DNA from 3 places in the Xanthomonas sp. F4 genome. Region 1 is predicted to be linked to each of the others. Evidence: predicted binding sites of a transcription regulator. Region 1 holds the regulator's gene; each other region holds the start of a gene.
What was found. The regulator FliA, encoded in region 1, starts transcription of late flagellar genes. The targets are predictions, from matches to a motif close to TAAAGTTTNNCNNNCNNNGGCCGATAA.
Positions count from the first base shown of each region.

Region 2: a site for FliA is predicted at 4,467-4,493, ahead of FHR66_RS18445 (methyl-accepting chemotaxis protein). Genes of this name have one in related genera too.
Region 3: a site for FliA is predicted at 2,538-2,564, ahead of FHR66_RS05860 (STAS domain-containing protein). Genes of this name have one in related genera too.

Region 1 covers NZ_JAASQX010000002.1:94,587-101,704, forward strand. The annotation lists gene motD (flagellar motor protein MotD) at 1-323, opposite strand, end outside; gene FHR66_RS08315 (flagellar motor protein) at 331-1,071, opposite strand; gene FHR66_RS08320 (chemotaxis protein CheA) at 1,489-3,240, opposite strand; gene FHR66_RS08325 (protein phosphatase CheZ) at 3,245-3,853, opposite strand; gene cheY (chemotaxis response regulator CheY) at 3,854-4,246, opposite strand; gene FHR66_RS08335 (RNA polymerase sigma factor FliA) at 4,266-5,015, opposite strand; gene FHR66_RS08340 (MinD/ParA family ATP-binding protein) at 5,012-5,896, opposite strand; gene flhF (flagellar biosynthesis protein FlhF) at 5,883-7,118, opposite strand, start outside.
Region 2 covers NZ_JAASQX010000007.1:103,313-110,430, reverse strand. The annotation lists gene FHR66_RS18465 (OmpW/AlkL family protein) at 1-360, opposite strand, end outside; gene FHR66_RS18460 (OmpW/AlkL family protein) at 602-1,231, opposite strand; gene gap (type I glyceraldehyde-3-phosphate dehydrogenase) at 1,392-2,393, shown strand; gene FHR66_RS18450 (hypothetical protein) at 2,583-3,044, opposite strand; gene FHR66_RS18445 (methyl-accepting chemotaxis protein) at 3,336-4,412, opposite strand; gene FHR66_RS18440 (DUF2339 domain-containing protein) at 4,670-7,118, shown strand, end outside.
Region 3 covers NZ_JAASQX010000001.1:1,322,737-1,329,854, reverse strand. The annotation lists gene mfd (transcription-repair coupling factor) at 1-2,193, shown strand, start outside; gene FHR66_RS05860 (STAS domain-containing protein) at 2,642-2,962, shown strand; gene FHR66_RS05855 (chemotaxis protein CheA) at 2,976-5,072, shown strand; gene FHR66_RS05850 (methyl-accepting chemotaxis protein) at 5,130-7,118, shown strand, end outside.

The DNA.
Region 1 (7,118 bases):
TCGTCGCCGCGCTGCGCATTGCCGGAGGGCAGGCGGTTGGGATCTGGCAAGGTCAGCGCCGGGCTGGACTTGATCGGGGTCGGGCGCTCGCCGCCCTGGCCCTGCAAGGCCTGGTCGCCGACCTGCACCGGGCGCAGGGTCTTGGGGGTACCGCCGAACGCGGCGCTCATCGCGTCGGCCATCACCCGGTACTTGGCTTCGTTGATCGTGGACAGCGCGTACATCACCACGAAGAAGGCGAGCAGCAACGTCATCAGGTCGGCATAGGGGATGGCCCATGCCTCGTGGTTGGCGTGCTCGTCGTGGGAGTGCTTGCGGGCCATTGGCAACTCAATGCAAGAATCCGGCCAGTTTCGATTCGATGTTGCGCGGGTTCTCGCCCTGGGCGATGGCGATCAACCCTTCGATGATCATTTCGCGCTCGCCGCAGCTGTGCTTGATCACGCTCTTGAGCTTGGCGGCCATGGGCAGGAACAGCAGGTTGGCCGAGGCGATGCCGTAGATGGTGGCGGTGAACGCGGCGGCGATGCCGTGGCCGAGCTTGCTCGGGTCGGCCAGGTTCTTCATCACCGCGATCAGGCCCAGCACCGCGCCGATGATGCCCAGGGTCGGCGCGTAGATGCCCATGCCCTCGAACACCTTGGCCGCGGCCAGGTCGCAGTGTTCCTGGCCTTCCAGGTCGATCTCCAGCATGTGCCGGATGGCTTCCGGCTCCACGCCGTCCACCAGCATCTGCAGGCCCTTGCGCACGAACGGATCCTGCTGCTGCGGCACCTGGTTCTCGAGGCCGAGCAGGCCCTGGCGGCGGGCGATGTTGCTCCATTCCACGATCTGCTTGAGCAGCGCCTGGCGATCGCTCGGCGGCGGCCACAGCAGCCACTTGGCGATCTGGAACGCACGCCGGAACACGGAAGGCGGGGTATGCACCAGGATCGCGGCGACGGTGCCGACGATCACGATCACGAACGCAGCCGGCGACCACAGCGCCGAAATGCCGGCGCCCTTGAGGATGCTGCCACCGATCAGCGACAGAATCGCCAACAGCAGGCCAATGAGACTGAGCTTGTCCATGCAGGAGGTATCGGCCAGGGGGCGGGGGACTTGATGGGTTGGGGATTCGGGATTCGGGATTGGGGAGTCGCAAGCGCGCGAGCGCGGCGGGTTGGTCGGTGTGTCGTAGGAGCGGCTTCAGCCGCGACGCGCTGACCTTGGCGCGTGCCTATGCACGATCGTTCGGATCGTGTCGGTAGGGAGTAGTGCGCCGCGCGTGCGATCGCCAAGCTCCGATCCCGGCTTCACGGCGTCGCGGCTGAAGCCGCTCCTACAAGGGAACCGATGCGGCGGCGAGCCGCTTTTGCGATTCCCCAATCCCGATTCCCGAGTCCCAGCCTCACCGCGTCGCGGCTGAAGCCGCTCTACAAGAAGCAGAGAAGCGCCAGGGATGCCGCTGTTGCGAATCCCCAATCCCGATTCCCCAATCCCGGCTCGTCAGGCCTTCAGGCCATCCACATCCAGGATCAGCGCCAGGCGGCCGTCGCCGATGAGGGTGGCGCCGGCGTAGCCGGGCAGGCCGCGCAGGGAGCGCGGCAGCGGCTTGATCACCACTTCCTCGCGGCCGCGGACCTGGTCCACGACCAGGCCCATGCGCGATTCGCCGGCCTGCAGCACCACCACGGTCAGCAGCGGCAGTTGCGGGGCGTCGATGTTGAGCCACTGGCGCAGGTCCACCAGCGGCAGGGTGTGCGACTGCCGGTCGAGCACGGCGCGGCCGTCGAACCAGCCCAGCGAGCGGCGCGGGGCGTGCAGCACTTCCACCACGCGCGCCAGCGGCAGTGCGTAGACGGTGTCGCCGGCCTGCACCAGCAGGGTCGGCAGGATCGCCAGGGTCAGCGGCACGCGGATCAGGAAGCGGCTGCCGCGACCCAGTTCCGACTGGATCTGGATCTGTCCGCTGAGCTCGCGGATGCGCGACTGCACCACGTCCATGCCGACGCCGCGGCCGGAGATGTCGGTGACTTCGGCCTTGGTCGAGAAGCCGGGCAGGAACACCAGGTGCAGGCATTCCTCGGTGGTCAGGCGGGCGGCGGCCTCGGGGTCGATCAGGCCCTTCTCGCGGGCCTTGGCGCGCAGCCGTTCCGGGTCGATGCCGGCGCCGTCGTCCTGCACCTCGATGCTGACGTAGTCGCCTTCCTGCTGCGCCGACAGGCGCACGTGGCCGCCGCGCGGCTTGCCGGTGGCCTCGCGCAGCGCCGGCGCCTCGATGCCGTGGTCGATGGCGTTGCGCACCAGGTGCACCAGCGGATCGGCCAGCGCCTCGACCAGGTTGCGGTCCAGTTCGGTATCGGCGCCGATCAGTTCCAGTTCCACTTCCTTGTTGAGGGAGCGGGCGACGTCGCGCGCGACCTTGGGGAAGCGCGAGAACACCTTGCCGACCGGCTGCATGCGCGTGCGCATGACCGCCGACTGCAGGCGCGCGGTGGCGATATCCAGGCTGCTGACCGCGCGGTCCAGTTCCTCGTCGCGCAGGCGCACGCGCAGGGTCTTGAGTCGGTTGCGCGAGAGCACCAGTTCGCCGATCAGGTTGACGATCGCGTCCAGGCGCTTGGTGTCCACACGCACGGTGTGTTCGGGTTCGGCGGCCTTGGCCGGGGCGGCCGCGGCCTTGGGCGCGGCGCTGGGCGCGCGCGGCGCCGGCTGCAGCGCCTGCGGCGTGGCCGTCGGCGGCGCATCGCCGTGCAACTGGTCCAGCAGCGCTTCGAATTCGTCGTCGCTGATCAGATCCCCCGCGGCCGCGGCGGTGGCCGCTGCGGGGGCGGGTGCCGGCGCGGCGCTCTTGGCCGGGGCCGGGGCCGGGGCGGCGTCGCCGTGCGCGTCGAACTGCGCGATCAGTTCCGGCGGCGCACGCGGTGGCTCCTGGCCGCTGCCGAAGGCGTCGAGCATCGACTGCAGGTAGTCCAGCGACTGCTGCGCGGCGTCGAAGTGCCGCGCCTGCAGGGTGGCCTGGCCGGCGCGGGCCATGCCCAGGGTTTCCTCCGCGGCGTGGCACAGTTCGACCATGGCGTTGATCGCCAGGAAGCCGGCGCCGCCCTTGAGCGTGTGGAATCCGCGGAACACGGCGTTGAGCTGGCCGCTGTCCTCGGGCGCCTGCTCCAGCGACACCAACTGCTCGCCGAGCCGGTCCAGGATCTCCTGGGCCTCGATGATGAAGTCGGCAGCGATGTCGTCGGGTACGGCGCTCATGGCATTACAGTCCCAGTCCGGACAGCAGGTCGTCGGCGTCGTTCTGCGACACGCCGTGGCGGTCCAGACCGGGCAGGGCCGGGCCGGCCAGGCTGCCGTCGGGTTTGCGTTCTTCCTTCGGCGGCAGCCCCAGCGCGCCGAAGCCTTCGTGCACGCGGCGCACGATGCCGGCGACGCGGCGGATGATCTGCCCGGTCAGGTCCTGGAAGCTCTGCGCCAGCGCCATTTCGGTGAGGTTGTGGCGGATCTTGTCGAGGATCTCGCCCTGGTCGCCGCTGAGGCCGCCGGCGGCGAGCTGGTTGGCCAGCGCGCGGCATTCCTCGGCCAGGTCCAGGGTGCGGTGGCTGGCCTGTTCGGTCATCTCCACCACGTGGTCCAGACGCGAGCAGGCGTCGTCCAGCTCGCCGGCCTCGCTGGGCACCACCGGCAGTTCGCCGAGCGCCTGACCCAGATCGCGCGCGAGCCGGCTCAGGCCCTGCATCATCGGCCGCGTGCGCCAGGCGGCGAGGGTGTCGATCTCCCTGCGCCAGCCGGCCTCGTCGCCGTTCTCCAGCGCGTCCAGCGCGCCTTGCAGGCGTTCGATCAGGGCGGTACGTTCGGCGGTGGCTTCCATTTAGGCGGTCGCTCCCAGGCGTTCGAAGATCTTGCCCAGCTTCTCCTGCAGCGTCTGCGCGGTGAACGGCTTGATGATGTAGCCGTTCACGCCGCACTGCGCGGCCTCGATGATCTGCTCGCGCTTGGCCTCGGCGGTGACCATCAGCACCGGCAGGTGCTTGAGCTTGTCGTCGGCGCGGATGTTGCGCAGCAGATCGATGCCGGTCATGCCGGGCATGTTCCAGTCGGTGACCACGAACTCGAACGGTGCCGAGCGCAGCGCGGCCAGGGCGCTGTTGCCGTCTTCGGCCTCGGCGGTGTTGGTGAAGCCCAGATCGCCGAGCAGATTCTTGACGATGCGCCGCATCGTCGAGAAATCGTCCACGATCAAAATCCGCATGTTCTTGTTCACCACTGACTCCTAAGGGTTCCTATTCTTCGTCTTCCAGACCGGCATCGGCGACACCGAACGCCTTCAGGCGTCCGCGCAACCGTACCGTGGCCTGGCCATGGATCTGACACACGCGCGACTCGCTGACCCCGAGTACCGCGCCGATTTCCTTGAGGTTCAATTCCTGCTCGTAGTACAGCGACAGCACCAACTGCTCGCGTTCGGGCAACTGCGCAATGGCCTTGCCCAGCTCGCGGCCGAATTCGCTGCGCTCGAGCATCTGCTGCGGATTGGGTCCGCCCTTGGCGATGGTATCCAGCTCGCCATGGTCCTCGATGCGCGACTCCAGGCTCAGCACCTGGCCGCGGGCGGCATCTTCCATCAAACGCAGGTATTCGGGAAGCGGCATGTCCATCGCCGCGGCCACTTCGTTGGCGGCGGCGGCGCGGCCGGTGCTCTGTTCGATCTTGCGGATCGCCGAGGCGGCGTCGCGGGCGCGGCGGTGCACCGAGCGCGGCACCCAGTCGCCGCGGCGGATCTCGTCGATCATCGAGCCGCGGATGCGGATCGAGGCGTAGGTCTCGAACGAGGCGCCCTGTTCGGCGTCGTAGCTGCGCGAAGCCTCGATCAGGCCGATCATGCCGGCCTGGATCAGGTCGTCGATCTCGACGCTGGCCGGCAGTCGCGCCGCCAGGTGATGGGCGATGCGCCGGACTAGGTCCGAGTGCTGGGCGATGTAGTCGTTGGCGCTGTTGCGCTGGACGGCGCGGTAGTGGGCGGCGGCGTTCATGCGGCCACCCCGCGCTGGATGATGCGTTCGACGAAGAACTCGACGTTGCCGCGCGGGGCGGTCGGCGCCTGCCAGCGCGCGGTGCGCCGGGCGATCTCGGAGATCGCCTGCGCCGACGGGCTGGACGGGTAGGCCTTGACCACCGGCTGCTGGCGCTGCACCGACAGGCGCAGCCAGTCGTCCTGCGGCACGCAGCCCAGGTAGTTCAGCGACACGTCGCCGAGGAACTTCTCGCAGACCCGGCTCAGCTTGTCGTACAGCAGGCGGCCTTCGTTGAGGTCGCGCACCATGTTGGCGACGATCTGCACCCGGTCCACGCCGCGCTCGCGCGAGAGGACCTTGATCAGGGCGTAGGCGTCGGTGATCGAGGCCGGCTCGTCGCAGACCACCACCACCGCGTCCTGCGCGGCCTGGCAGAAGGTCAGCACGCTGTCGGTGATGCCGGCGGCGGTGTCGACGATCATCACGTCCAGCTCGCGCTGCAGCTCGGAGAACACGTTGACCAGGCCCACGTGCTGGGCCGGCGGCAGCTCGGCCATGTAACGGCGGCCGGAGGCGGCGGGCACCACCATCAGCCCGTTGGGCATGTCGATCAGCACTTCTTCGAGGGTGCAGCGCCCGGCGACCAGGTCGGCCACGGTGAACTTGGGCGTCAGCCCCAGCAGCACGTCGACGTTGGCCAGGCCGAGGTCGGCGTCCAGCAGCAGGGTGCGCTTGCCCATGTCGGCCAGCGCCATGGACAGGTTGACCGAGATGTTGGTCTTGCCCACGCCGCCCTTGCCGCCGGTCACGGCGATGGTGCGCACCGGACCCAGCGGTTCGCTACGCGTCGCCGACAGGGGGAAGGCATTGGTCAGATTGACGTAGTCACGCGACGGCATGGGTCTGCTCCGGAGTACAGGGCTTATCGGCAGCGCGCCGCAAATCTTCAAGGCGCAATACCAGGCTGGCGGCGTTGGCGCGGTGCAGGTCGTCCGGCACGCGCTGTCCATCGGTCACCCAGGTGATGGGGAGGCGGTGGTCCACGACCACCGACAAGGCACTGCCGAACCGCCCGGTCTCGTCCAACTTGGTCATGATGACCCCCTGTGGGTCGGCGCCGGCGAACCGGCGCACCACCTCGTCCAGGTCGGAGAAATGGGCATTGGCAGGCAGTACCAGCAAGGATCGGACCACACGCGAGGCGCGCAGCCAGTGCAGCTGGGCGGCCAGGGCGCGGTCGCGCTGGCCCATGCCGGCGGTGTCGATCAGCACCAGCTTGTAGTCGGCCAGGCGCTCCAGCAACTGCTGCAGCGCGGCGTCGCTGTCGGCCTCGTGCACGGCGATGCCGAGCTGGCGGCCGTAGCTGTGCAACTGTTCGCGGCCGCCGACGCGGACCGTGTCGGTGGTCACCAGGGCCACGTCGCGGGCGGCATGGCGCTCCAGGAAGCGCGAGGCCAGCTTGGCGATGGTGGTGGTCTTGCCGGCGCCGGTGGGGCCGATCAGGGCGATCACGCCGCCTTCCTCGATCGGGTCCAGCGGAGCGATCGGCAGGCGCTTGGACAGCAGGCCCAGCATCAGCCCGCGGCCGCGGTGCAGCTCCAGGTCGGCGGGGATCTGCATGACCACGTCGCGGGTGATGCCGCTGTCGAAGCCATAGTCGTCCATCAATTCCAGGGCCTGGGCGCGGACCGGCGAACCGCGCAGGCGTTCGTCGGTGAGGCGGTTCATCTCGCGCTCGATCATCTGCCGCATCAGCGCCAGTTCGTCGCGCAGCTGCGTCAATTGTTCGTCGTTCTGCGGGGCCGGGAAGGTCGGCACCGCCGCCAGCGTCGCGGCCGCCGGGATTCCGGCAGTGGCCGGCGCGTCCGGCTTGGCCGCGCTCGGCGCAGGCACGGCCGGGGCCGGGCTCGCCACCGGGGTCAGCGCCACCGCGGCGACGTCGTCGCGCCAGGCCGGCACGGCCTCGGCGGCCGGCGCCGCGGTGGCGGCGGCGAACGGGCTGGGCATGGGCACGCTGATCGGGGCGTTGCGGAACACGTCCTCGGGGATGCTGAAGTCGGCGCGGCCCGTGGCCGGTGCCGGGGCCTTGGCCGCTGCGGCCGGGCGCGCTGCGGCAGCCGG
Region 2 (7,118 bases), on a different contig from region 1:
GAACGGAGAGATGTCGCCGTTGCCGTTGAAGTGGTACTGCAGCGAGATGGTGGGCGACAGCATCCAGGCGCTGCCGATATCGCCGCCGCGGTCCACGCCGATCTTCTGCTGGCCGACCAGGCCCTGGATCTCCAGGCCGAGGTTGCCGCGGAAGAAGTACTCGTAACTGAACGATACGGCCGGCGCGGTGTCGGCGTCGAAGCGCTGGTCGCTGCCGCGCAGCGTGCCGTTGGAGCCGCCCGGCACCATGCCGTGCAGGCCGTAGCTGGTGGTGAAATGGCCGGCCGATTGCGCCGCAGCGGGCAGGGCGATGCTGGCGATGGCGGCGACGGCAAGGCGACGGAACAGGCGTGGCGGCATGGGAGACCCCGGTGGACGACGAGTGGGCGGATGCGAACCCCGTGTCGGCCCGGCGGGCGCCGATCCACATCCGTGTGGCGCGTAGTCTGCCAGAGAAGCGCCGCGGACGCGCTGCGACCGGCGTGTCCGCGTGCGTGGCCGCTGCCGACCTGGCGCGCGACCCGGTGCCCGGGATGGCACCACCGCGGCGAACGGCGCCAGTCCTGTCGGCGCCGTCGCACATGGCGGCGCCGGAGCCTTCTCAGAACTTCATCACGTAGGCCAGGCCGTACACCAGCGGATCGATGTGCGCGGTGCCCAGGTCGCTGCCGTTGACCTTCACCTTGCTGTCGATGTCGATCCAGCGCATGTCCACGCGCAGCGCCGATTTTTCGGTGAGCGCGATGTCCACGCCAGCGTGCGCGGCCAGGCCCCAGGAGTCGTCCAGCTTGAGCTTGCTGCCGGCCAGCGCGCCGGTGGTCTTCTCGCTGAAGAAGGTGGTGTAGTTGAGGCCGGCGCCGACGAACGGCGAGACCTTGCCGGCACTGTTGAAGTGGTACTGCAGCGACACCACCGGCGGCAGATGCTTGGTGCTGCCGACCTTGCCCACGCCCTTGACGCTGATGTCGTGCTCGAACGGCAGCGCGGCCAGTACTTCCACGCCCAGGTTCTGCTGCACGAAATACTCGAAGGTCACCGTCGGGCGGATGTTGCTGTCGATGCGCAGCGGCAGGGTGCCGCCGGCCAACGCGCCGTTGTCGGACTTCGGATTGACCTGGTGGGCGCCGATGCCGATGGTCCAGTCGCCTTGCGACTGCGCCAGCGCCGGCAGGGCGCACAGGGTCAGGGCGGCGGCCAGGCCGGTGAGCAGGAAGGGGGAGGGGGTACGCATGGTGGAGTCTCGGTTGGGTGTGGGCGCAGTGTCCGGCGCGGCGCACCGTGGCGCCTTGATCCTGATCAAACCGGCGTGTCCGGCGGGGCGCGGCTGGCCTGCTAGAATGGGATTTCCCCTTCCATCCGCCGCGCCAGGCGCGGCCGCAGGAGCTACTGAAATGGCAATCAAGGTCGGCATCAACGGTTTCGGTCGCATCGGGCGCAACGTGCTGCGCTCGGCGGTGCAGAATTTCGGCAGCGACATCGAGATCGTCGCCATCAACGACCTGCTGGAGCCGGATTATCTGGCCTACATGCTGCAGTACGACTCCGTGCACGGCCGCTTCGAGGGCGAGGTGTCGGTCGACGGCGGTCACCTGCTGGTCAACGGCAAGAAGATCCGCCTGACCCAGGAACGCGATCCGGCGGCGCTGAAGTGGGGCGAGGTCGGCGTGGACGTGGTGATCGAATCCACCGGCCTGTTCCTGACCAAGGAAACCGCGCAGAAGCATCTGGACGCCGGCGCCAAGAAAGTGATCCTGTCGGCGCCGTCGAAGGACGACACGCCGATGTTCGTCTACGGCGTCAACGACAGCACCTATGCCGGCCAGGCCATCGTCTCCAACGCCAGCTGCACCACCAACTGCCTGGCGCCGCTGGCCAAGGTGATCAACGACAAGTGGGGCATCAAGCGTGGCCTGATGACCACCGTGCACGCGGCCACCGCCACCCAGAAGACCGTGGACGGCCCGAGCAACAAGGATTGGCGCGGCGGCCGCGGCATCCTGGAGAACATCATTCCGTCCAGCACCGGCGCGGCCAAGGCGGTCGGCGTGGTGATCCCGGAGTTGAACAAGAAGCTCACCGGCATGAGCTTCCGCGTGCCGACCTCGGACGTGTCGGTGGTCGACCTGACCGTGGAACTGGAGAAGCCGGCCACCTACGCCGAGATCTGTGCCGAAGTGAAGGCGCAGAGCGAAGGCGCGCTGAAGGGCATCCTCGGCTACACCGAGGACAAGGTGGTGGCGACCGATTTCCGCGGCGACGCACGCACCTCGATCTTCGATGCCGACGCCGGCATCGCCCTGGATGGCACCTTCGTCAAGCTGGTGTCCTGGTACGACAACGAGTGGGGCTACTCCAACAAGTGCCTGGAAATGGTCAAGGTGGTGGCGAAGTAAAAGGCCAGGCGTCGCCCGCCCAGTGCGGGCGATGCGGTCTTGTGGCAGCGTCCGGCATGGCCTGGCGCTGCCGCCAACCAAGCCGAGGCGGCAACGAAAAAGGAGCGCTCACGCGCTCCTTTTTCGTTGTGACGAGCCGCTGGCCCTGCCGCGGCGCGTCGAATGCCGCAGGCTGGCTCGGCCTCGCGATTACAGCGCGTCGCGCGATTGGTTGCTTTCGGTCTGCCGATAGTCGGTGACCACGCCCTTGGCGTCGAATTCAACCTCCAGGTCATACGACTTGACGTTGCGTGCACCGACGCCGTGGTCCTGCGCCTCGTTGATCGCCTGGCCGGTGTAGAAACCCGGCAGCATGCGCTTGAGCACCGTCGTCGCGGTACCGCGCACTTTTTCGCCGTGCGACTCGCCCGGCCTGTAGGTCCAGGACTTTTCGTAACCGCCTTCCTTTCCGGAAGTCCTGTAGACGTGCTTGGGCTCGCCATAGATGGCGCGCACTTCTTCCTTGGTGGTCTTGCCGATGACGATGTTCTTCTTGACCGCATCGGCGGTGTAGAGATCCGGATTGTCGACCTTTTCGGCCAGGGCGGGAGCGGCGAAGGACGCGGCCAGCAGGGTCGAGATCAGCAGGGTGCGAAAGGGTTTCATGGTCATGTCCGTTTACCTGGGGAGTGGCGTCTGCAATCCAGCGTGCACCGGTCGCGTCGAGGCGATGCGTCGGTCCGGCATCAGCGCGGCGCAACGAGCTTAGGCATGGCGAAATGACGCCGTCAATACGGCATGCAGCGGCGTTCAGGCAGCGACGACACCTGTGTCGGCGATGCTCGTGGGCGGATCGCGAACGCGATGCGGCATGGCGTGACCTGCGCACCGTCCTGACGCAGCGCGCACTGCCCTGTGATCCGCTGCCGCTTTTTGCGCAGGACGCGGTGCGTCGTGTACCGACTACAGCGCCTGCAGGATCAGCGAGTGCCAGCCGGTGCGGTAGGTTTCGTAGCCGGGCGAGGCGGCATGCGCAATGCAATGCGGCCGGCCATCGAGGTCGATCAGCACCGCGCCGCGCGGTTGCTTGAACAAGGCCTCGCGGCCGTCGAAGTCGAGCCGCTCCTGCAGCATGCGTCCGGCCGAGTCTGCCAGCACCTGGCCCTGCGCGTCGACGATGCAGACGCGGCTGCGGCCCCATTCGGATTCGGACAGCGGCGTGCGCTGCACGATCGTCTGCGCCAGTGCGTCCCAGCGGAACACGATGCCCAGCACGCCGAGCACGCGGCCATCGATGCGGCCCCCCTCACGGACCGTGCACGCGTACACCAGCACCCGCTCGCCATCGGCCAGCGCACTGGGGTGCACGCCCTGAAAGCTGAAGTCCTCGCCGCTGCGGGTGCGCATGGCCTGCTCGAACCACGGTTGTGCGGAGACGTCGCTGCCGACCGAGGCGAACTGCCGCGGCCGGCCGTTGGCGCGGATGCGGCCATCGCTGCCAGCCAGGATCAGGTCGAAGTAGACCGTGTACGAATCCAGGATCTGGCCCATGCGCCGCGATGCGTAGGCCAGTGCGTCGGCGTCGCTGTCGGCGCGTGCCGCCGCCACGACCGCGGCGTCGGTGGCCCACCAGCGCACGTCGCAACTGCGCTCATAGAGGTTGCGGTCGATCAGGTCGATGTTGCTCAGCGCCAGTTCGCTGAGCCGGGTGCGGCGCACGTCGTCCTGCAGCCGGCCCAGCGTCTGCCGCATCTCCGCACTGGTGCGCGCGGCGACCTTGTCCAGGTCCTGCGTGGCTTCGGCTACGCGTCGCGACAGCCCGTCCATTTCCTGCGCGATGACGCTGAAGCCGCGTCCGGCGGCGCCGATCCGCGCCGATTCGATGCGCGCGTTCATCGAGATCATGTGGGTGGTGCGGTTGATCGCGTCGATGCCCTGCAACGAGCGGCGCAGCTGGCCCAGCAATTGGTCGGACAGGCCGACGACCGCGCGGATATGGTCATCGATCCCCGCGTCGGCGGGGTGGGCGGGTAGGTTCATTCATGCTGCCGGTGGGGTGGGAGGGAACAGCAGACGCACGACGTGGTAAGGGGTGTAGCGGCCGTCGAGCTAACGCCTTGAGGGTGGCGTGAAGACCGTCCGTCGGAACGTCGGGCCTTGCCCTGCCTGGGTCGCGGCCGCGTTCGCGGACCGATGCCGGCACCGAACTCGTCTACCATCTGCGCCAGGTCCGGCGCTGCCGGACACCGGATGGGCGCCTTGTGGCGCCGCACCACCGCTGTGGAGATGCGAGTCGAATGGAGATGTTGATCGTGCTGGTGGTGTTGGCGGTGCTGGCGGTGCCGGTGCTGTTGATCGTGACGCTGGTGGGGCAATCGCGTCTGCGCCAGCGGCTCGCCGCGTTGGAGGCGCAGGTCGCACGGATGGCCGCCGCCCCGGTGCCGCCTGCGACGGCCTGGGCCGGCCCCGTGGCCGCGGCCGGGAAGCCCGATGCTGCCGCCGAACCCGAGGTGGAGGCCGAGGGCCTGCCGATCGCGGCGTCCCTCGACCTCGCGCGTCCGCACCAGGTCGCGGAGGATGCCGGCGTGCCGCCGCCGCCGCTGCCGCCGCTGCCGCTGCCGCAGCCCTTGCCGGTGCCGCCGCAGGCCGACGATTTCGCGACGCTGGCCGCCGCGGTCGAACAGGCCGAGCGGGAGCAGGCGCAGGCGCGCGCCGCCGCCAGCGCCGCGATCGCTGCGCTGCATCGGCCGGATCCGATCGAGCGGCTGCTGGGCGGGATCAAACGCTGGTTCACCGAGGGCAACGTCCCGGTCAAGATCGGCATGCTGGTGCTGCTGGCCGGCGTCGCCGCGCTGCTGAAGTACGCCGGCGACCAGGGCTGGCTGCGCATGCCGATCGAGTTGCGTTATGCCGGCATCGCCGCCGCGTCGCTGGCCGGCCTGGCCTTCGGCTGGCGCCAGCGCACGCGCAAGCGCAGCTTTGCGCTGGCCCTGCAGGGCGGGGCGATCGGCGTGCTGCTGCTGACCGTGTTTGCCGCGTTCAAGCTGTCCGGGCTGATCCCCGCCGGCGCGGCGCTGGCGCTGAGCGTCGTGCTGGTCGCGGGCATGTGCGTGCTGGCGGTGGCGCAGGAGTCGCGCACGCTGGCGGTGCTGGGCACGCTGGCCGGCTTCCTCGCGCCGCTGTGGCTGTCCACCGGCAGCGGCAACCACGTCGCGCTGTTCTCCTACTACGCGCTGCTCAACGCGGCGGTGTTCGCGATCGCCTGGTACCGGCCGTGGCGGGTGCTGAACCTGCTCGGGTTCGGCTTTACCTTCGGCATCGGCACGCTGTGGGGCGTGCTGCAGTACCGGCCGGACAAGTTCGCCAGCACCGAGCCGTTCCTGCTGCTGTTCTTCGCCTTCTACCTGCTGATCCCGATCCTGTACGCGCGGCGCCAGGAGGCCACGCGCAGCACGCTGATCGACGGCAGCCTGCTGTTCGGCACGCCGCTGATCGCGTTCTCGCTGCAGGCCGGTTTGCTGCGCGGCGAGCGCCTGCCGCTGGCCTTCTGCGCGCTGGGCCTGGCGGCGATCTATGCGCTGCTGGCGGCGGCGCTGATCCGGCGTGCGCGCTTCGCGCTGCTGGGGCAGGCGTATGCGGTGCTGGCGGTGGGCTTCGCCACGCTGGCGGTGCCGTTGGCGCTGTCCGCGCGGGCCACCGCCAGCGTGTTCGCGCTGGAGGGCGCGGCGCTGGTGTGGCTGGGCCTGCGTCAGCGGCGCTGGCTGCCGCAGCTCAGCGGCGCCGGCCTGCAACTGGCGGCCGCGTTCGGCTTCACCGTGGGCCTGGACGCGGTGGCGCAGGACACCCAGGCGATCGTCAATGCCACCTTCATGAGCGCGCTGCTGCTGGCCCTGGCCGGCTTCGTCAGCGCCTGGTGCTACCGCCGCGAGCGTGCCGCGCTGCCGGCGCTGGGCTACTACCTGTGGGGGCTGGCCTGGTGGTGCGGCATCGGCGTTGCCGAGATCCTGCGGTTCGTCGACACCGATGCGCGTGCCGATGTGTTGCTGGCCTGGGTCGCGGTCAGCGGCTGGCTCGCCGCCGAAGCGCAGCGGCGCTGGCCGGCACCGGCATTGGCCGCGACCACGCTGGGCAGCCTGGCGCTGGCGGTGCCGCTGGCGGCCTGGCAGGCCGATGCGCACGGGCAACCGTTTGCCGGGCATGGCGCCTGGGCCTGGGCGCTGTACGCCGTGCTCGGCGTGCGCAGCCTGCTGTGCCTGCGCGACAGTGGCGGCGGCGTGGCGCGCGCGGCGCAGTACGTGTGGTGGCTGGTGTGGCCGATCGTGGCCACCTTGCTGTGCGGCTGGCTGGCGCTGCACAGCGGTCTCGCCGCCGGCTGGCGCTGGATGCTGCTGGTGGCGCCCTGGCTGCTGTTCGCGGCGCTGTCGCTGTGGCGCTGGACCTGGTTGGCGGCGCCGCTGGGCGCGGCGTTCGCGCCGTGGCGCACGGCCTTGCAGAGCACCTACTTCGGCCTGCTCGCGGTGGCCTGGCTGTACAGCCTGGGCCGGCCTGGCAGCAGCGCGCCGCTGCCGTGGGTGCCGGTGCTCAACCCGCTGGAACTGACCCAACTGGCGCTGCTGGTGCTCGGCGTGCGCTGGACCCGCAGCCCCGAACTGCCGGCGCTGCTGCGTCCCTGGCGCACGCACCTGCTGGCCGGCGCCGGGTTCCTGTGGATCACCAGCGTCACCCTGCATGCGGTGCACTATTGGG
Region 3 (7,118 bases), on a different contig from region 1:
GGGCTTGATGCTGCACGTTTCGCCATTGCGGTGGCGCCGCTGGACGACGGCTTCGCGCTGGAGGCGCCGCGCATCGCGGTGCTGACCGAGCGCCAGTTGTTTCCCGAACGCGCCAGCCAGCCGCGGCGCAGCCGGCGCGTGGGGCGCGAGCCGGAAGCGATCATCCGTGACCTGGGCGAGCTGTCCGAGGGCGCGCCGATCGTGCACGAGGATCATGGCGTCGGCCGCTACCGCGGGCTGATCGTGCTCGATGCCGGCGGCATGCCCGGCGAGTTCCTGGAAATCGAATACGCCAAGGGCGACCGCCTGTACGTGCCGGTCACGCAGTTGCACCTGATCAGCCGCTACTCCGGCGCCTCGGCCGAGACTGCGCCGCTGCACTCGCTGGGCGGCGAGCAGTGGACCAAGGCCAAGCGCAAGGCCGCCGAGAAGGTGCGCGACGTCGCAGCCGAACTTCTGGAGATCCAGGCGCGCCGCCAGGCCCGTGCCGGGCTGGCGCTGCAGGTGGACCGCGCGATGTACGAGCCGTTCGCCGCCGGCTTCCCGTTCGAGGAAACCCCCGACCAGTTGGCCGCGATCGACGCCACCCTGCGCGACCTGGCCAGCAGCCAGCCGATGGACCGTGTGGTCTGCGGCGACGTCGGCTTCGGCAAGACCGAGGTCGCGGTGCGCGCGGCCTTCGCTGCGGCCAGCGCCGGCAAGCAGGTGGCGGTGCTGGTGCCGACGACGCTGCTGGCCGAACAGCACTACCGCAACTTCCGCGACCGCTTCGCCGATTACCCGCTCAGGGTCGAGGTGCTGTCGCGCTTCAAGAGCAGCAAGGAGATCAAGGCCGAACTGGAGAAGGTCGCCGCCGGCAGTATCGACGTGATCGTCGGCACCCATCGTCTGCTGCAGCCGGACGTGAAGTTCAAGGACCTGGGTCTGGTCATCGTCGACGAGGAGCAGCGCTTCGGCGTGCGTCAGAAGGAAGCGCTGAAGGCGCTGCGCGCCAATGTGCACCTGCTGACCCTGACCGCCACGCCGATCCCGCGCACCTTGAACATGGCCATGGCCGGCCTGCGCGACCTGTCGATCATCGCCACCCCGCCGCCGAACCGGCTGGCGGTGCAGACCTTCGTCACCCAGTGGGACAACGCGCTGCTGCGCGAAGCCTTCCAGCGCGAACTGGCGCGCGGCGGCCAGCTGTACTTCCTGCACAACGACGTGGAGAGCATCGGCCGCATGCAGCGCGAACTGAGCGAGCTGGTGCCGGAGGCGCGCATCGGCATCGCCCACGGGCAGATGCCCGAGCGCGAGCTGGAAAAGGTGATGCTGGATTTCCAGAAGCAGCGCTTCAACGTGCTGCTGTCGACCACGATCATCGAATCGGGCATCGACATCCCCAACGCCAACACCATCGTCATCAACCGCGCCGACCGCTTCGGGCTGGCGCAGTTGCACCAGTTACGCGGCCGCGTCGGCCGTTCGCATCACCGCGCCTATGCCTATCTGCTGGTGCCGGACCGGCGCAGCATCACTCCCGATGCGCAGAAGCGCCTGGACGCCATCGCCTCGATGGACGAACTGGGTGCCGGCTTCACCCTGGCCACGCACGACCTGGAGATCCGCGGTGCCGGCGAACTGCTCGGCGAGGACCAGAGTGGGCAGATGGCCGAGGTCGGCTTCAGCCTGTACACCGAACTGCTGGAACGCGCGGTGCGCAGCATCCGCCAGGGCAAGCTGCCGGACCTGGACGCCGGCGAGGAAGCGCGCGGTGCCGAGGTGGAACTGCATGTGCCTGCGCTGATCCCCGACGACTACCTGCCCGACGTACACACCCGCCTCACCTTGTACAAGCGCATTTCCAGCGCCCGCGACAGCGACGGCCTGCGCGAACTGCAGGTGGAGATGATCGACCGCTTCGGCCTGCTGCCGGATCCGGTGAAGCACCTGTTCGCGATCGCCGAGCTGAAGCTGCAGGCCAACGCGCTGGGCATCCGCAAGCTGGAACTGGGCGAACACGGCGGGCGCCTGGTGTTCGAGGCCAAGCCCAACGTGGATCCGATGACCATCATCCAGATGATCCAGAAGCAGCCCAAGCTGTACGCGATGGATGGCCCGGACAAGCTGAAGCTCAAGCTGCCGCTGCCGGAAGCGGTCGATCGCTTCAACGCCGCGCGCGGCCTGCTGACCGCGCTGTCGCCACGCTGAGCGACGCGGGCGATCCTGCCCGCGTCTGCGCGCACGCGACCGTGGGCTCAGCCACACGGTCGCCCACTCATCCCGTCCTGACAAGCCGCCGCCACACACGTTGGCGTAAGGCGCGCGCCTACCCTCGCTGACCACCCCACGCAACCGGTCTTCATGTGAAGACGGCCGTTGCGCCTGCGTGTCGCGCAGCTTTTTGACGCCTTCACACGCTGCCGCGATTGGCACGGCACGTGCAACGACTTGGGAACCTGCCCCAATCGGCACGGTTATGGGATGCGCGTCCTGGCACGGATCTGAACCACTCAGGCCCGTGTCCGGCATGCGAGACAAATGCGTCACTCAACCTAAATATTTCCTGACCGCGCCGATATCGCTGGTACCGAAGCCTACACATGCCCTTCACGGCGTGCCGCCGGCTTTCCATTCGCCCTACTGCCGGAGACCCGCCATGCGTTCGACGCCCCCCGATGAACAGGATTCGCCGCTGCAGTTGAGCGTGGACGGCGACATGACCATCCGCCGCGCGGCCGAACTGAAGCCGCTGCTGCTGCCCGCGCTGGAGCATCCCGGCGGCCTGCGCCTGCAGTTGCAGGCGGTGGCCGACATCGACGCTACCGGCGTGCAGTTGCTGCTGGCCACCCAGGCCGCGCTGCGCGCCCTGGGGCGACCCTTGCAGCTGGAGGGCTGCAGCAAGGCGGTCAGCGACGCGCTGGACCTGCTCGGCCTGGGCGACGCGTTCGAGCGCGTCGGCGACGACACTCTTCACTAATCGGCAGCACGACATGAACATGGATCAATTGCTGCAGACCTTCATCGCCGAGAGCCGCGACCTGCTCGAGGACATGGAACGCAATCTGCTGGAAGCCGAGCGCGGCGAAGCCGGTCCCGACGCGGTCAACGCGATCTTCCGGGGCGCCCACACCATCAAGGGCTCCGGCGGCCTGTTCGACCTGGCGCAGCTGGTCGGCTTCACCCATGTGGTGGAGAGCGTGCTGGACCTGGTGCGCGAGCACGCCGTCGCGCTGGATTCGGACTTGATCCAATTGATGCTGGCCTGCTGCGACCACATCCGCGCGCTGGTGGAAGCCGCCGCCGGCGCCGAGGCCGACGAAGCCACGCTGGCCGCCGAGGGCGCGCCGCTGCTGGAACGGCTGCAGACCTACCTGCAACCTGCCGCTGCGCCGGCCGCCACGACCGGCGCTGCCACGGCAACGCCGGCAGTGCCGGCCGCGCCCGCGCATACCGGCTACTGGCGGATCTCGCTGCAGCTGTTCGCCGATGCGCTGCGCTTCGGCAATTCGCCGCTGCACCTGATCCGCTGCCTGCGCAGCCTGGGCACGCTGGAAGCGGTGCGCACCCACCACGAGCGCGTGCCGGCGCTGCCGGAGCTGGATCCGGAGGCCTGCTACCTGGGCTTCGACATCCTGTTGCGCAGCGACGCGCAGCAGGCCGCGATCGAGGACATCTTCGAATTCGTGCGCGACGACTGCGACCTGCAGGTGCTGGCGGTGGAGCCGAACGGCGATGCCGCCAACCTGGATCTGCCGCTGCTGGTGGCCGAAGCCGGCAGCCAGGCCAGCGCCGACGATTTCGCCGGATTCGAGAGCGCCAGCGCCCTGGTGGAGGCGCCAGTTGCGGCCGCAGCGGCCATGGCCGGCGCGCCGGCCGCGGCAGCGCCCACCGCTGCCAGCGCCGGCACGGCCAAGGCCGCGGGCGCACGCGGCGAAGGCGGCTCGATCCGCGTCGACGCCGACAAGCTCGACCGCATGATCGACCTGGTCGGCGAATTGATCATCGCCGTCGCCAGCACCGGCGCCAACGCGCAGCGCACCGGCGATGCGCAGTTGCTGGAATCCACCTCGATCCTCGCCGGGCTGGTCGAGGAAGTGCGCGAAAGCGCGCTGCAACTGCGCATGGTCAAGATCGGCGGCACCTTCAGCCGCTTCCACCGCGTGGTCCACGACGTCGCCCGCGAACTGGGCAAGGACATCGTGCTGGTGGTCAACGGCGAGGACACCGAGCTGGACAAGTCGGTGGTGGAGAAGATCGCCGATCCGCTGACCCACCTGGTGCGCAACGCCATGGACCACGGCATCGAACCGGCCGAGGTGCGCCAGGCGCGCGGCAAGCCGGTGCGCGGCACGGTGCGGCTCAACGCCTTCCACGATTCCGGCAGCATCGTCATCCAGATCAGCGACGACGGCGGCGGCCTCAACCGCGACCGGATCCTGGCCAAGGCGCTGGAACGCGGCCTGATCGAACCCGGCCGCCTGCTCTCCGACCGCGAAGTGTTCGCACTGATCTTCGAACCGGGCTTCTCCACCGCCGAAAAGGTCACCAACCTGTCCGGCCGCGGCGTCGGCATGGACGTGGTCAAGCGCAATATCGCCGCGCTGCGCGGCAGCGTGGACATCAGCAGCCAGCAGGACGTCGGCACCACCATCTCGGTGCGGCTGCCGCTGACCCTGGCAATCATCAACGGCTTCCAGGTCGGGGTCGGCAAGTCGGTGTTCGTGGTGCCGCTGGACGTGGTCGAGGAATGCGTGGAGTTCGCGCCGAACTACCAGAGCGAGTACATCGACCTGCGCGGCAACGTACTGCCCTACGTGCGCCTGCGTTCGCTGTTCGCCATCGCCGGCGCGCCCCCGGCGCGCGAGAGCATCGTGGTGATCCGCCAGGGCGCGCAGCGTTTCGGCCTGGTGGTCGACACCCTGCTCGGCGAGTGGCAGACCGTGATCAAGCCGCTCTCCAAGGTCTTCGCCCAGGTCAAGGGCATCAGCGGCTCCAGCATCCTCGGCAGCGGCGGGGTCGCGCTGATCCTGGACGTGCCGTCGCTGCTCGGTCAGTTGCAACCCGGCGCCGAATCGCTGGCGGCCTGAGCCGCCGCCATGCCCGCCATCATCCCTCTGCCGTACCCTCTTTCAGGAATCGCAGTCATGTCCCAGAACCGGACGCGCCTTATCACACTACCGACGGCCGCCGTTGCCGCCGTCGTCCTGCCCGCCGCCGCGGCCGTCGCAGCGGTGGCACTGCCGCTGAGCGGCGCCCTTGCATGGACCCTGATCGCCGTGGCCACGCTGGTCGCCGCCGCGGTGCTGGGCCGCAGCGTACGCGCGGCACAGCACGCAGCCGCCGCCGCGCAGCGCGAACTGGAGCTGGCCCGCACCGGCCTGCAGGCGCTGGCGCAGGGCGAACTGGACCGCGTTGACGCAACGGCTGGCGGCAGCGAGATCGGCCAGGCGCTGCTCGCCGCGCAGCGGCCGCTGCGGCAGCTGCAGGCCGACGTCGCGCACATGACCAGTGCGCATGCCGCCGGCGATTGCGACGTGATGCTGGATGCGGTGCAGGCCAGCGGCGCCTACCGAGCCCTGGCCGGCGACATCAACCAACTGGTCGGTGCCCACATCGGTGTGTGCAAGCAGGCGATCGACTGCGTGGGCGAGTTCGGCCGCGGCAACTTCGCCGCCCCGCTGGCCGCGTTCCCGGGCAAGAAGGCCTACATCAACGACACCATCGAGCAGGTGCGGCGCAACATGCTCGGCCTGATCGCCGAGATGCGCCGCGTCTCCGAGCAGCACGAAGCCGGCGAGATCGACGCCAGCATCAACAGCGCGCACTTCCAGGGCGACTTCCGCAGCATGGCCGACGGCATCAACGGCATGGTCGGCAGCCACATCGCGGTGAAGAAACAGGCGTTGAGCGTGGTCGCCGAGTTCGGCCGCGGCAATTTCGACGCCGGCATGCCGCAGCTGCCCGGCAAGAAGGCCTTCATCAACGAGACCCTCGAGCAGGTGCGCGGCAACTTCAAGCGCCTGATCGGCGAGATCGCGCGCATGTCCGAGGAGCACGACCGGGGCGAGATCGACGTGCAGATCGACTGCGCGCACCTGGACGGACAGTTCTGCGCCATCGGCAAGGCCATCAACCGCATGGTCGCCGCGCACATCGCGGTCAAGAAGCAGGCGCTGGGCGTGGTCGCCGAGTTCGGCCGCGGCAACTTCGACGCGCCGATGCCGCAACTGCCCGGCAAGAAGGCGTTCATCAACGAGATCATCGAGCAGACCCGCGGCAATCTGCGCAGCGTCGGCGACGTGATCAAGGTGATGGGCGCGATGGCCGAGGGCGATCTCAGCCGCCAGGTGCAGGGCCACTACGAGGGCGCCTTCGCCGACATGCAGCGCTATGTCAACGCCACCATCGACAAGCTCACCGGCATCGTCAACGAGGTCAACGGCAACGCCGTCACCCTGGCCAGCGCCGCCGAGGAACTGTCGGCGACCGCGCAGTCGCTGAGTCAGGCGGCCAGCGAACAGGCCGCCGGCGTGGAGGAGACCAGCGCCTCGCTGGAGCAGATGACCGGTTCGATCGCGCAGAACGCGGAAAACGCCAAGATCACCGACGGCATGGCCAGCAAGGCTTCGCGCGAGGCCGCCGAGAGCGGCGAGGCGGTGCGTGCCACCGTCTCCGCGATGAAGGAGATCGCACGCAAGATCAGCATCATCGACGACATCGCCTACCAGACCAACCTGCTGGCGCTGAACGCGGCGATCGAAGCGGCGCGTGCCGGCGAACACGGCAAGGGCTTCGCCGTGGTCGCCGCGGAAGTGCGCAAGCTGGCCGAACGCAGCCAAGTGGCGGCGCAAGAGATCGGCCAGGTCGCCGGCACCAGCGTGAACCTGGCCGAGACCACCGGGCGCCTGCTCGGCGAGATGGAGCCGTCGATCCGTCGCACCTCCGACCTGGTGCAGGAAATCACCGCCGCCTCCGAGGAACAGAGCACCGGCGTGGGCCAGATCAACGCCGCGGTGGTTCAGCTCAGCCAGACAACACAGCAATCTGCTGCCAACGCTGAAGAATTGGCCGCCACGGCCGAAGAAATGAGTAGCCAGGCCGAACAGTTGCAAACGCTCATGAGTTTCTTCACC